Regions from separate parts of the Pseudoxanthomonas sp. LARHCG66 genome, predicted to be linked through region 2. Evidence: riboswitches for the same ligand, from Rfam matches in the RefSeq annotation. Region 2 holds a riboswitch; each other region holds the start of a gene.
The links. Region 2 has a riboswitch for cobalamin ahead of btuB (TonB-dependent vitamin B12 receptor). Riboswitches for the same ligand answer to the same signal wherever they lie in the genome.
Positions count from the first base shown of each region.

Region 1: linked by a shared signal. The riboswitch ahead of ACIPRS_RS14080 (ribonucleoside-diphosphate reductase subunit alpha) and the one ahead of btuB (TonB-dependent vitamin B12 receptor) in region 2 are both predicted to bind cobalamin.
Region 3: linked by a shared signal. The riboswitch ahead of metE (5-methyltetrahydropteroyltriglutamate--homocysteine S-methyltransferase) and the one ahead of btuB (TonB-dependent vitamin B12 receptor) in region 2 are both predicted to bind cobalamin.

Region 1 is NZ_JBIXJW010000004.1:281,514-285,501, reverse strand. It holds gene ACIPRS_RS14080 (ribonucleoside-diphosphate reductase subunit alpha) at 243-2,579, opposite strand; cobalamin riboswitch at 2,853-3,071, opposite strand; gene hglS (2-oxoadipate dioxygenase/decarboxylase HglS) at 3,367-3,988, opposite strand, start outside.
Region 2 is NZ_JBIXJW010000006.1:167,189-171,176, forward strand. It holds gene btuB (TonB-dependent vitamin B12 receptor) at 1-1,484, opposite strand, end outside; cobalamin riboswitch at 1,610-1,826, opposite strand; gene ACIPRS_RS16885 (TfoX/Sxy family protein) at 1,947-2,318, opposite strand; gene ACIPRS_RS16890 (GAF domain-containing protein) at 2,315-2,800, opposite strand; gene ACIPRS_RS16895 (TMEM175 family protein) at 2,880-3,614, shown strand; gene bioD (dethiobiotin synthase) at 3,619-3,988, shown strand, end outside.
Region 3 is NZ_JBIXJW010000004.1:287,927-291,914, forward strand. It holds gene metE (5-methyltetrahydropteroyltriglutamate--homocysteine S-methyltransferase) at 1-2,271, opposite strand, end outside; cobalamin riboswitch at 2,471-2,704, opposite strand; gene ACIPRS_RS14105 (serine hydrolase domain-containing protein) at 2,812-3,988, shown strand, end outside.

The sequences.
Region 1 (3,988 bases), on a different contig from region 2:
GCGTGCGGGGGAAGGCTGGGATGGGGGCGAACGAAGCCGTTAGGCGTTCGTTTGCTGGAGCGGAAAGAGCAGCGAAGGTTTCGGCCGAGCCTGTGGTGGTTTGCCGTCGGAGTCGTCGGCTGGCCCCCACCCCAGCCCTCCCCCGCACGCGGGGGAAGGGGCGATTTACGTGGGTCGGCGCTTCCATGCGCCCGGAACCTCCGTGTCCCGTAGTCCGTCGGGGATGCCGACGCGGGGATACGTTACTGGCAGGCCTCGCAGGCTTCCGGATTCTCCAGCGAGCAGGCGATGGCTTCGGTCGGGGTGTAGTCGCGCTTCGGCGCGGTGGTCGCCGCCGCGCTCACCGTGGTCTTGGCGATGCGGGTAGCCGGGCGCGAGCGCAGGTAGTAGGTGGTCTTGATGCCCTGCTTCCACGCGTACATGTACATGGACGACATTGCGCCGATGTTCGGGCTCTCCATGAACAGGTTGAGCGAGGCCGACTGGTCGATGAAGGCGCCACGGCCGGCGGCCATGTCGATCAGCGAACGCATCGGGATTTCCCACGCGGTGCGATAGATCTGCTGCAGCGTGTCCGGCACCTGCGCCAGGCCCTGTACCGAGCCTTCGGACAGTTTGATCGCATCGCGCGTCTCCGCCGTCCACAGGCCCAGCTTCTTCAACTCGTCCACCAGGTAGCGGTTGACCTGCAGGAAATCGCCCGACAGCGTCTCGCGCTTGAACAGGTTGGACACCTGCGGCTCCACGCATTCGTAGCAGCCGGCGATCGAGGCGATCGTCGCCGTCGGCGCGATGGCGATCAGCAGCGAGTTGCGCAGGCCGTGCTCCTTGATGCGCGCGCGCAGCGCGTCCCAGCGCTCTGCGTTCTCGGGCACAACGTTCCATGCATCGAACTGCAGTTCGCCGTTGGCGGCGCGGGTATCGGCGAACGACGGATGGCGGCCGCGTTCCTGCGCCAGTTCCACCGAGGTTTCGAGTGCGTGGAAGTAGATGGTCTCGGCGATCTTCGCCGACATCGCACGCGCTTCGGCGCTGTCGAACGGCAGGCGGAGCTTGAAGAACACATCCTGCAGGCCCATGCAGCCCAGGCCCACCGGGCGCCAGCGCAGGTTGCCGCGGCGCGCGGTTTCGATCGGATAGAAATTCAGGTCGATCACGCGGTCCAGCTGGCGCACGGCCAGGCGCACGGTCTCGGCCAGCTTGTCGAAATCGAAATACCCGTCCTCGTCGAAATGGCGGGCGAGGTTGATCGAGCCCAGGTTGCACACCGCCGTCTCTTCGGTCGACGTGACCTCGAGGATCTCGGTGCACAGGTTGGACAGGTGGATCACGTTGCCGGCACGCAGGGTCTGGTTGCTGGCGGCGTTGCATTTGTCCTTGAAGGTCATCCAGCCGTTGCCGGTCTCGGCCAGCGTACGCATCATGCGGCCGTAGAGCTTGCGGGCGGAGATGGTCTTCATCGCCTTGCCCTGCGTCTCGGCCTGCGTGTACGCCAGCTCGAATGCAGCGCCGTACAGGTCGGTCAACTCCGGCACCACGCGCGGATCGAACAGCGACCATTCCTGATCGGCCTCCACGCGCTTCATGAAGAGGTCCGGCACCCAATTGGCCAGGTTGAGGTTGTGCGTACGGCGGGCTTCGTCGCCGGTGTTGTCGCGCAGCTCGAGGAAGTCCTCGATGTCGGCATGCCAGGTTTCCAGATACACGCAGGCCGCGCCCTTGCGCTTGCCGCCCTGGTTGACCGCGGCGACCGAGGAATCCAGCGTCTTCAGCCATGGCACGATGCCGTTGCTGTGGCCGTTGGTGGACTTGATCAGCGAGCCGCGCGAGCGCACGCGGGTGTAGCTCACGCCGATGCCGCCGCTGAACTTGCTCAGCTGCGCGATGTCGCCGTACTTGGCGTAGATGGACTCCAGCGTGTCCTGCGGCGAATCCAGCAGGAAGCACGAGGACAGCTGTTCGTGGGTGGTGCCGCTGTTGAACAGCGTCGGCGAGCTGGGCAGGTAGTCCAGGTTGCCCATGCGGCGGTACAGCGCCAGCGCTTCCGGCACGTCCTCGCTCAGCGCGCAGGCGATGCGCAGGAAGAACTGCTGCGGGGTCTCGATCACCTTGCGGGTGTGCGGGTGGCGCAGCAGGTAGCGGTCGTACAGCGTGCGCAGGCCGAAGTAGTCGAAGTGCAGGTCGAGCGAGGCATCCAGCGCGTCGTTGAGTTTGCGCGCGTTGGTCTGCACGAAGTTCAGCAGGCGGTCGTTGATCAGGCCGACCTCGTGGCCGCGGGTGACCGATTGCGAGAACGCGTGGATCTCCTGGCCGGTGACTTCCTTCACGATGTAGCCGGCCAGCAGGCGCGCGGCCAGGCGGCTGTATTCGGGCTCCTCGCCGGTCAGCAGCGCGGCGGTGCGGATCGACAGTTCGTCCAGTTCGCGCGTGCTGGCGCCGTCGTACAGGCCGGAGATGGTGCGGGTGGCCACGCGCATCGGGTCGATGGCGTGCAGGCCTTCGCAGTTGCGCTGCACCGCGCGCACGATCTTGTTGAGGTCCACCGGCTCGCGGCCGCCATTGCGCTTGGTCACGCTCATCGCGGTGGCGGTGGGCGGCGGGGTCAGAGAAAACGCGTCCTTCTGGGACGGGGTGGTGCCTGCGTCGGCGACGGCGGTGTCGATCTGGGTCACGAGATTCCTCCATGCGTGGTGCACGCGGCGGCCCGTCCCTCGCGGGGCAGCGGAAGGCCGGATGGGGAATCACAGTGGGGAAGCGGCGTCGCAGGCGGCGAGACCACGCAGTCGGACTGCGGGTGCCCTGCTTCGCCAGCCATCTCCCCCCGGAGAATCCGCGGCCGGCACCGCGCGGTGTGCAACGCGCGGCTGTCGGCAGGTCTTCGGACTCATGGGCGTGGAAGGCGGTGCCTTCCTCCTAGTCCGCCGCTTCCCGAGGCGTGGGCCTCAGTGCTGTGTGGCGGGGTCGTTCCCAATTACCGCTGCGGGGCAGTGCCGGAGTGGCGCGAGGCGTCACCGGCTTCCCTTTTCATCCGGAGACTAGCCATCTCCGGAACCGACGGCCACAAGATAGTGGGGGTGTATGGAAGCGTCAACACCAAATGTTGTGTGGAACAGCCGATGTCGACGCGATGCGGGTTTCACGCTTTGAAGCCTTCTCCCCGCGCGGCGGGGAGAAGGTGCCCGGAGAGCCTGCCCCGTACTGGATACGGGGGCGGATGAGGGGCAGGCGCGGTGATGATTCGTGCATGAAGCTCTTTGGCATCAAAAGCGCTGTCGCGATCCGACGCATTGGGTGCCCGGACTTCGTTCGCCCCTCACCCGCCTTCGGCACCCTCTCCCCGCTCACGCAGGGAGAGGGGAAGGAGCATCACGCCTTCAGCGCGGCGATCGACGCGTCTTGCGCCTGCTGGTACAGCGCGAACGGGTCGTGGATCGTCTTGCCCAGTGCTGCTTCGAACGCTTCCTGGTTGGCGTGCGCGTCATACGCGCGCTGTTCGCCGCCGCCCAGGTTGGACTGGAAGATGCCCGCCGCGCTGACCGGGAGGAAGTCTTCGTAGACGATGGGATCGACCACGGCGTGGCCCGCCTCGACCAGCGCGTCAGGCGTCATCGCTGTGCGCTCGCTGGCGGGCAGTGCTGCGCCGGCATCGGTCAGGCGGTAGCGGAAGTAGCCCAGGCCCTCACGGCGCAGCGTGTCCTCGTCGTCCGGGAACGCGGCGAACGCGGCCGCCAGCCGCTGCGGATAGTCCGCCGAGGTATTGCCGGCACCGCCTGCCTGGCGCACCTGCGCCAGCAGTCGGTCGTAGAGTTCGCGTCCGGCCGGCGTCAGCGCCAGGCCGCGCTGTTCGATCTCGCCGAAGCGCGCGCTGTGGCTGCCGGGTACCAGCGTGCCGCTGGCATCGGGGAAGGCGACTTCCTCTTCCAGCGCCTTGAAGCTGGTCTGTCGCAGCAGGATCGGCACCGCACGGCGGGGCGGGCCTTCGATCAGG
Region 2 (3,988 bases):
GTGAACTCCGCGCCGCGGATGCGCGCTTCGTCGATGTTGTTGGGCAGGAAGATCGCCGCATCGTATGAGATCAGCTGGTCCACCTTGTTCTGGTAGACGTTGAACGTCCAGTTCCAGCTGTCCGCGTACCGCGCGATGCCCAGGTTGACGCTCTCGGATTCTTCGGGCTTCAGGTCGGGGTTGCCGAAGAACGGGTAGTACAGATCGTTGAAGCTCGGCGCCTTGAAGCCGGTGGCCACGCTGGCGGTCAGCTTCAGGCCGTTGTCGAAGCCGAATCCGTAGCCCAGGCTGCCGGTGGTGTGGTTGCCGAACTGTTCGTTGTCGTCGTTGCGGACGCTGGCCTGCAGCTGGTGCGCACCGAAGCGGCCCTGGTACTCGACGAAGCCGGCCAGGTTGTCGCGCTGGGTGACGTCGAAGTCGGTGGCGCTTTCCACCTTGTCGTCCTGCCAGTCGATGCCGGCGGTCAGCAGCTGGTTGGCGGCCACCGTGAAATCGCCCTGCAGCGAAGCCACGTAGCGGCGCGTCTCGAAATAGCCGGACTGCACGTCGTCATGGAAATCGTCTGATTTGTCGTCGTTGCGGCCCAGGCTCAGCTGCAGGCCGACCTTCTCGCTCGGCGTATAGCGCAGCTTGGTGCCGATCACCTGCTGCACCGTTTCCGAGCGATTGGTGAAGCTGCCGTCGAATTCGCTCTTGCCCTCGGCGCGCAGTGCGTTGGCTTCCATCGTCAGCGTATCGGTGAAAGAGTAACCGCCGCGCAGGTTGGCCGACGTGTTGCGGTAGCCATCGCGGTCGGGTTCGTCGGTAAAGCAACCAGCGCCGAAGTCGAACGGGATGCCCGGATCCGGACCGCGTCCACGGCAGGCATTGAAGCCATCCGTCCGCGTATGCGCCACGTCCGCGCCGAACCAGCCGCGCGCATTGCCGCCGCCGATGCCGGCGCTGGCTTCACGCGTGCTGTCGCTGCCCACGCCGATGCGGAAATTCGGACGCACCTTGCCGGTGTTGCGACGGGTGAACACCTGGATCACGCCGCCGATGGCTTCCGAGCCGTACAGGCTTGAGCGCGGGCCGCGCACGATCTCGACGCGATCGATCTGATCGATCGGCAGGTCCTGCAGCGCCGGCAGGCCGGCGGTCGCCGAGCCCATGCGGACGCCGTCGATCAGCACCAGCACATGGTCCGATTCGGTGCCGCGCAGGTTGAGCGTGGTGATCTTGCCGGCCCCGCCCTGGTTGGCGAGCGAAATGCCGGCGCGGCCTTGCAACAGTTCGGACAACGAACGGGCCTGGCTGCGCTGGATCGCTTCACGATTGATCACCTGCGCGGGGACCAGGCTGTCCTCGACCGCGACAGCGGTTCGGGTGCCGGATACCACGACTTCGTCGAGGTCGGTCGTGCTGCGGTCCTGCGCCTGCGCCGCGAACGGCAGCGCCAATGCGACCGCGAGGGCCAGGTGGGAAAGGGGAAAACGGCTGTACATCGGATTCAACTCCATCGCGCGCCCCGCGCGCATTCTTCGGCGTGGAGTTGCGACGGGGAAGGGAGCGTTGCGGACAGCGCAGCAGACAGGCAGCGGCGCGGCACGCCGCGACGCCCTCCGCATCGCAACCAGTGGACTCCCAGGCCGGTCTCCGGGCTTGCGAACGAGTGCAGGGCACTCCGCCTTGGCGCCTTCCCATGCAATGCACAGTGGCCGATGCCGCGGCTGTTGTTCGCCTACCGTTGCGGGGGCAGCGCCGGAATGCCGCGTATCGCGGGTCACCGGCTTCCCGTTTCAACCCGGGCGTGGAAGCCACGGGTCACCTGAAAGCGCGCGCAGTATACGGGAAGCCAACGCGTTCCTGCCCGCACAGGTGCAGGAGGGGCTTCAGCTTCGATGCTCTTCGAGCAGCCCCCTATGGAGTTGCTGAAAAGCATCGGGGCTGAAGCCCCGATGCAGGAGTCAGTCGTCGCCGCCTGGCGAGTCGAACAGGTTGAGCGAAGGGCCCGTGTCTTCTTCGCGCTCGGTGTGCGTCGTGGTCACCGGGCCTGCAGCGGGTCGGCCGCGCGGCGGCGGCAGCAGGGCCGCCGCCGCGTCGTAGGCCACCAGCAATGCACTGCGGCGATCCTCGGGCAGCTGCTGCCAGTGGCAGTCCAGCAGGGCGCCTTCCAGCGCATAGAGCAGGTTGAGGCTGGGCCGGAATCCCGCGCGCTTGACCCGTATGAAGGCTTCCACCGCGCCGACGCCCTCCAGGTCCTCCTGCGTGCGCAGGCCGACCTGGCGCAGCCAGGCGGCGGACTTGGGGCCGATGTTGCGCAGCTTGGTGCCTGTCATGTCAGCGAATCCACGAAGATGGCGGCGATGCGTTCCATGCCCGCCTGGTCGTCGGCATCGAAGCGCGCCAGGCGTGGGCTGTCCAGGTCGAGCACGCCGACCAGTTCGTCCCCTTTCACCAGCGGTACCACCAACTCCGAGCGTGAAGCGGAATCGCAGGCGATGTGGCCCGGGAAGGCCTCCACATCGTCCACGCGCTGGGTCTGGCGGGTGCGTGCGGCGGCTCCGCAGACCCCCTTGTCCAACGGGATCCGCACGCAGGCTGGTAAGCCTTGGAACGGGCCAACGACCAATTCCCGGCCATCGAAGAAGTAGAAGCCGGCCCAGTTGAGGTCCGGCAGGGCGTGGTAGAGCAGTGCGGCCAGGTTGGCGGCATTGGCGATCCGGTCCGGTTCGCCGGCCAGCAGGGCACGGGCCTGCGCGGCCAGCTGTGCGTATTGTTCCGGCTTGCTGCCGGTGAGCGTCTGGGAGGCGAATGACATGGCGTCGATTCTACTCCCGCGTCCTGCGGGACGGCCCGATATGATGCGTCCCATGCGCATGGGCTGACGGGGGCGACAGGTGGGCGCGAATGCACGCGATGAAGAAGAAGCGGGTTGGCGTGGCCATGGCGTGACGCGGCTGGAGGCATTCGTCGATGCGGCGTTCGCGTTCGCGGTCACTTTGCTGGTCATCTCCGTGGAGCGCATTCCTGACAGCATCGGCGGCGTACTGCAGGCGCTGAAGAACATACCGGCGTTCGCCGCCAGCTTCGCGATGGTGGCGATGTTCTGGTACGCGCATGTGCGCTGGAGCCGGCGCTATCGGCTGGGCACCGTCCCGGCCACGCTGCTCAGCCTGTTGCTGGTGTTCCTGGTGCTGGTCTACGTGTATCCGCTGCGGCTGCTGCTGGGTACGTTCTTCGGGTGGATCACGGGCGGGTGGCTGCCGATGCCGCTGTCCGACGCCAACGGTCCGCGTCCGCTGGCCTTCATGTTCATTTTCTACGGGCTCGCGTTCGCGTCGATGTCCGCCTGCGTAGGCGGTCTGTATGCGCTCGCATGGCGCGCGCGTGGCCGGCTGCGGCTGGATGGCGATGCCGCCGCCAACGCAGCTGGGGAGGTCGCATCGCATGCCTATTTCGTTCTCGTCAGCCTGGTGTCGGTGCTGATCGCGCTGCTGCTGACCGAGCACTCGCGGTCGTGGCAGGTCGCATTGCCGGGCAGCGTGTATTTCCTGCTTTCGTTCACCGGCCTGGTGCATGTGCGTGGCCAGCGCTGGGGCGCGCGCCGCTGGCCGGAGCGCGCAGATGGATAGGCCGATGGACCGGCTGTTCGTCACCGGTACCGACACCGGCGTCGGCAAGACCGTTGCCAGTGCCGCCTTGTTGCATGCATTCCGCGCGCGCGGGTTGCGCGCGGTCGGCATGAAGCCGGTTGCCAGCGGCTGTACCCTCACGCCGGCCGGCTGGCGCAACGACGATGCACTGGCCCTGCAGGCGGCGAGCGATCCCGTGCCGCCGTACGAGGACCTCAATCCGTATGCGCTGCCCGCCCCGCTGGCGCCGGAGATCGCGGCCCGCGATGCAGGCGTGGACGTCCAACTGGGGGTGCTGGTTTCAGCGTTCGAGCGCCTGCATCCGATGGCTGATCTGGTACTGGTGGAAGGCGTTGGCGGCTGGGCCGCGCCGC
Region 3 (3,988 bases), on a different contig from region 2:
CTGGCGCACGGCCCGTGCCGCTTCGACCATGCGCTCCAGAGCCGTGCGTACCTCCGGCCAGCCCCGCGTCTTCAGGCCGCAATCGGGATTGACCCAGATCTGCTCCGGCGCCAGCACCGCACGCGCTTTCTCAAGCAAGCCGATCATCTCGCCGACCGAGGGAATGCGCGGCGAATGGATGTCGTACACGCCCGGCCCGATGTCGTTGGGATAGCGGAACTTCACGAAGGCATCCAGCAGCTCCATGCGCGAGCGCGAGGTTTCGATGGAGATCACGTCGGCGTCCATCGCCGCAACGGCGTCCATGATGTCGTTGAACTCGGAATAGCACATGTGCGTGTGCACCTGGGTGTCGTCGGCCACGCCGGCGGCGGTGATGCGGAAACACTCCACCGCCCAGTCGAGGTATGAAGACCAGTCGGCGCGCCGCAGCGGCAGGCCTTCGCGCAGTGCAGGCTCATCGATCTGGATGACGCAGATGCCGGCCGCTTCCAGATCCAGCACTTCGTCGCGCAGCGCCAGCGCGATCTGCCGGCAGGTCTGCGCGCGGGACTGGTCGTCGCGGACGAAGGACCACTGCAGCACCGTCACCGGGCCGGTCAGCATGCCCTTCATCGGCCGGTCGGTCAGCGACTGCGCGTACTGCGACCAGCGCACCGTCATCGGCGCCGGGCGCTGTACGTCGCCGTAGATTACCGGCGGCTTCACGCAGCGCGAGCCGTAGCTCTGTACCCAGCCATTGCGGGTGAAGGCGAAGCCTTCCAGCTGTTCGCCGAAGTACTCCACCATGTCGTTGCGCTCGAACTCGCCATGCACCAGCACGTCGATGCCGATCTCTTCCTGGAAGCGGACGCAGCGTTCGGTCTCCTCGCGCAGGAAGGCTTCGTAGTCCGCGTCCGGCAGCTTGCCGCTCTTGTTCCTTGCCCGTGCCTCGCGCACTTCGTGGGTCTGCGGGAACGAGCCGATGGTGGTGGTCGGGAAATCCGGCAATCCGAAGCGTGCCGCCTGCGCGGCACGGCGTTGCGGGTAAGGCGAATCGCGATGGATGTCGGCGACCTCCGTCGATGCCAGGCGCGCCGCCACTGCGGGACGATGCACGCGCGCCGAATGCCGGCGCGATTCGATCCGGTCGCGGGCGATGGCCAGGCCCGGCTCCGCCGCGCGCGGATCGCGCAGGGCATCGGACAGCAGGCGCAGTTCTTCGATCTTCTGGCGCGCGAAGGCCAGCCACGATCGCAGGTCGGAAGGCAACGCCTTCTCGCCGGCCACGTCGACCGGCACGTGCAGCAGCGAACACGACGGCGACAACCACAACGCGATGTCGCCGACATGGCCCTGCGCGTACTTCGCCAGGATCAACGCGTTGTCCAGGTTCGTGCGCCAGATGTTGCGACCGTCCACCAGCCCCGCCGACAGCACGCGGCCCTTCGGCAGATGCTTCAACACCTCGTCCAGTTGCTCCTTGCCGCGCACCAGGTCGACATGCAGGCCATCCACCGGCAGCGCGCACGCGAGCGGCAGGTTGTCGCCCAGGCGGCCGAAGTAGGTCGCCAGCAGCAGCGACGGCCGCGCCCCTTTCGCCAGCGTGGCATAGGCCTGCACATAGGCGGCGCGCGCGGCATCATCCAGATCCAGCACCAGGCAGGGTTCGTCGATCTGCACCCAGTCCGCCCCTGCGTCGTGCAGCCTGGCCAGCAGCGCCGCGTACACCGGCAGCAATGCTTCCAGCAGCGCGAGACGATCGCTGCCATCCACCGTCTTGGCCAACAGCAGGAAACTCACCGGCCCCAGCAGCACGGGCCGCGCGGCATGGCCGGCGGCGCGCGCTTCCAGGAATTCCGCCACCGGCTTGTCGCCACGCAGGCGGAAGGTCTGGCCGGCGTGCAGCTCCGGCACCAGGTAGTGGTAGTTGGTGTCGAACCATTTGGTCATCTCCAGCGCGCGCAGGTCGGCACCGCCGTCCTGCACGCCGCGCGCGAGTGCGAAATAGCCGGCCAGCGGATCGGCGTCGGCCAGCGCGCGGTAGGCGTCCGGGATGGCATCGAACAGGAAGGCGGTGTCCAGCACGTGGTCGTACAGCGCGAAGTCGTTGCACGGCACGACATCGGCGCCGGCCTCGCGCTGCAGCTGCCAGTGGCGATGGCGCAGGTCGCGCGCGGTGCGCTGGAGGTCGTCGGCGGTGCTTTCGCCCCGCCAGTAGCTTTCCAGGGCGGATTTCAGTTCGCGCTTCACGCCGATGCGCGGGAAGCCGAGGGTGGTAACGGTGGTCATGGTGCGTGTCCTCATGCGGTAGCGGATGAGGAACGAAGGAACCGCGCGCCAGGCCAGGGCCCGCCACGCCAGCGACCTTCGCCCCCGCGGGCGAGCCGGAGTGCCGAAGTCGGGCGCAGGAGGACGCATCCGGGCAGGCGCGCACGGACACGGGCTCCGGCCACCTCCCCTCGGAAGCTCCAGGTCAGTCGGAGGACGGTCGTGTCCTCCGGCCAGGGCAGGTCTTCGGGCTCATGGACGGGCGCGGGTGCGCTGGCCTACTTCCCGCCGCTTCCCGGTCCGCGAGGACCAGTGCTGTTGGCGAGGTTCGTTTCCAAATACCGCTGCGGGGCAGCGCCGGAATAGGCCCATGGAACAGGCCGCACCGGCTTCCCTTTTAATTCCATCGCTATATCTGGATAAAGCGATGGAATCCTTGGCGATGGGCAAAGTACCCCCGGCATGGTGGTACGTCAAGTGCAGCCATGACGATCTCGCGGCGGGGTTTGCGGTCGCTCGTTCGTCCACCTCCATGACGCCACGATCTTCAACCAGGCCCGCATGAATCATCCCTCCCTGCCATCCCTCCCGCGCCGCCGCTGGCTGAAGACCGCCGCCCTGTCGACCCTGGCGGCCGCGACCTGGCCGCAGGTCACCCGCGCCGCCGCCTGCGACGATGCTGCCGGCTGGATCCCGCCCGATCCTTTCCTCGCCGACCTGCCGCGCCTGATGCAGGCATTGCGTGTCCCGGCCATCGGCCTGGCGGTGGTGGAACGCGGCGAGGTGGTGTGGTCACGCAACCTCGGGGTATCGAATGCGCAGGCGCGTACGCCGGTGGCGGACGACACGCTGTTCGAGGATGCCTCGCTCAGCAAGCCCGTGTTCGCCTACCTGGTGCTGCAACTGGCGGACCAGGGCGTGATCGATCTCGACGCGCCGCTGGTGCGTTACCGGCGGATGGACTACCTGGCCGATCACCCCTGGGTGGACCTGGTCACCGCGCGCGACGTGCTGCGCCATTCCACCGGCATGCCGAACTGGCGCAAGGATCCGGCGAACGAAAAACTGGTGCCCGCAGTGAAGCCCGGCACGCGCATCGACTATTCGGGCGAGGCGATCTTCTGGCTGCAACTGGTGGTGGAGACGCTGACCGGCGAGAGCCTGGACGAGTCCATGCAACGCCTGTTGTTCGGTCCGGCCGGCATGCGCGACAGCAGCTACACGTGGAGCGCGGACCTCGCCGCGCGTTCGGTCCATGGCCATCGTGCCGTCGAGGACGAAGAGCCCGGCATGCCGCCGCAGATGCTGCGCGAACAGTGGAGCGCGGCGCAGGTCATCGCCGGTCGCTGGGGCAGGCCGCTGTCCGCGTGGCGTTACGAAGACGCCGCGCGCGCACTGCCACTCGTGCAGGCGATCACGCCCAAGGGCCTGGTGAACTGGCCCGGCGACATCCTGGCCAATGCCGCGGCCAGCCTGCGCACCACGCCGACGGACTACGCCCGCTTCATGGCGCTGATGGTGCGTACGCCGCGCGCGCCCTGGCAGATCAGCGAGGCCACGCGCACGGCGATGCTGACGAAGCAGATCGACGTGCCCGGCCGCTGGACCGAGAAGGGCCTGGGCTGGAACCTGGAAGCCACGCCGCGCGGGCCCGTGTTCTACCACTCGGGCAGCAATGGCGGCATCTTCAAGAACTTCGCCCTGGGCGATCTTGCCGGCCAGCGCGCGCTGGTGGCGC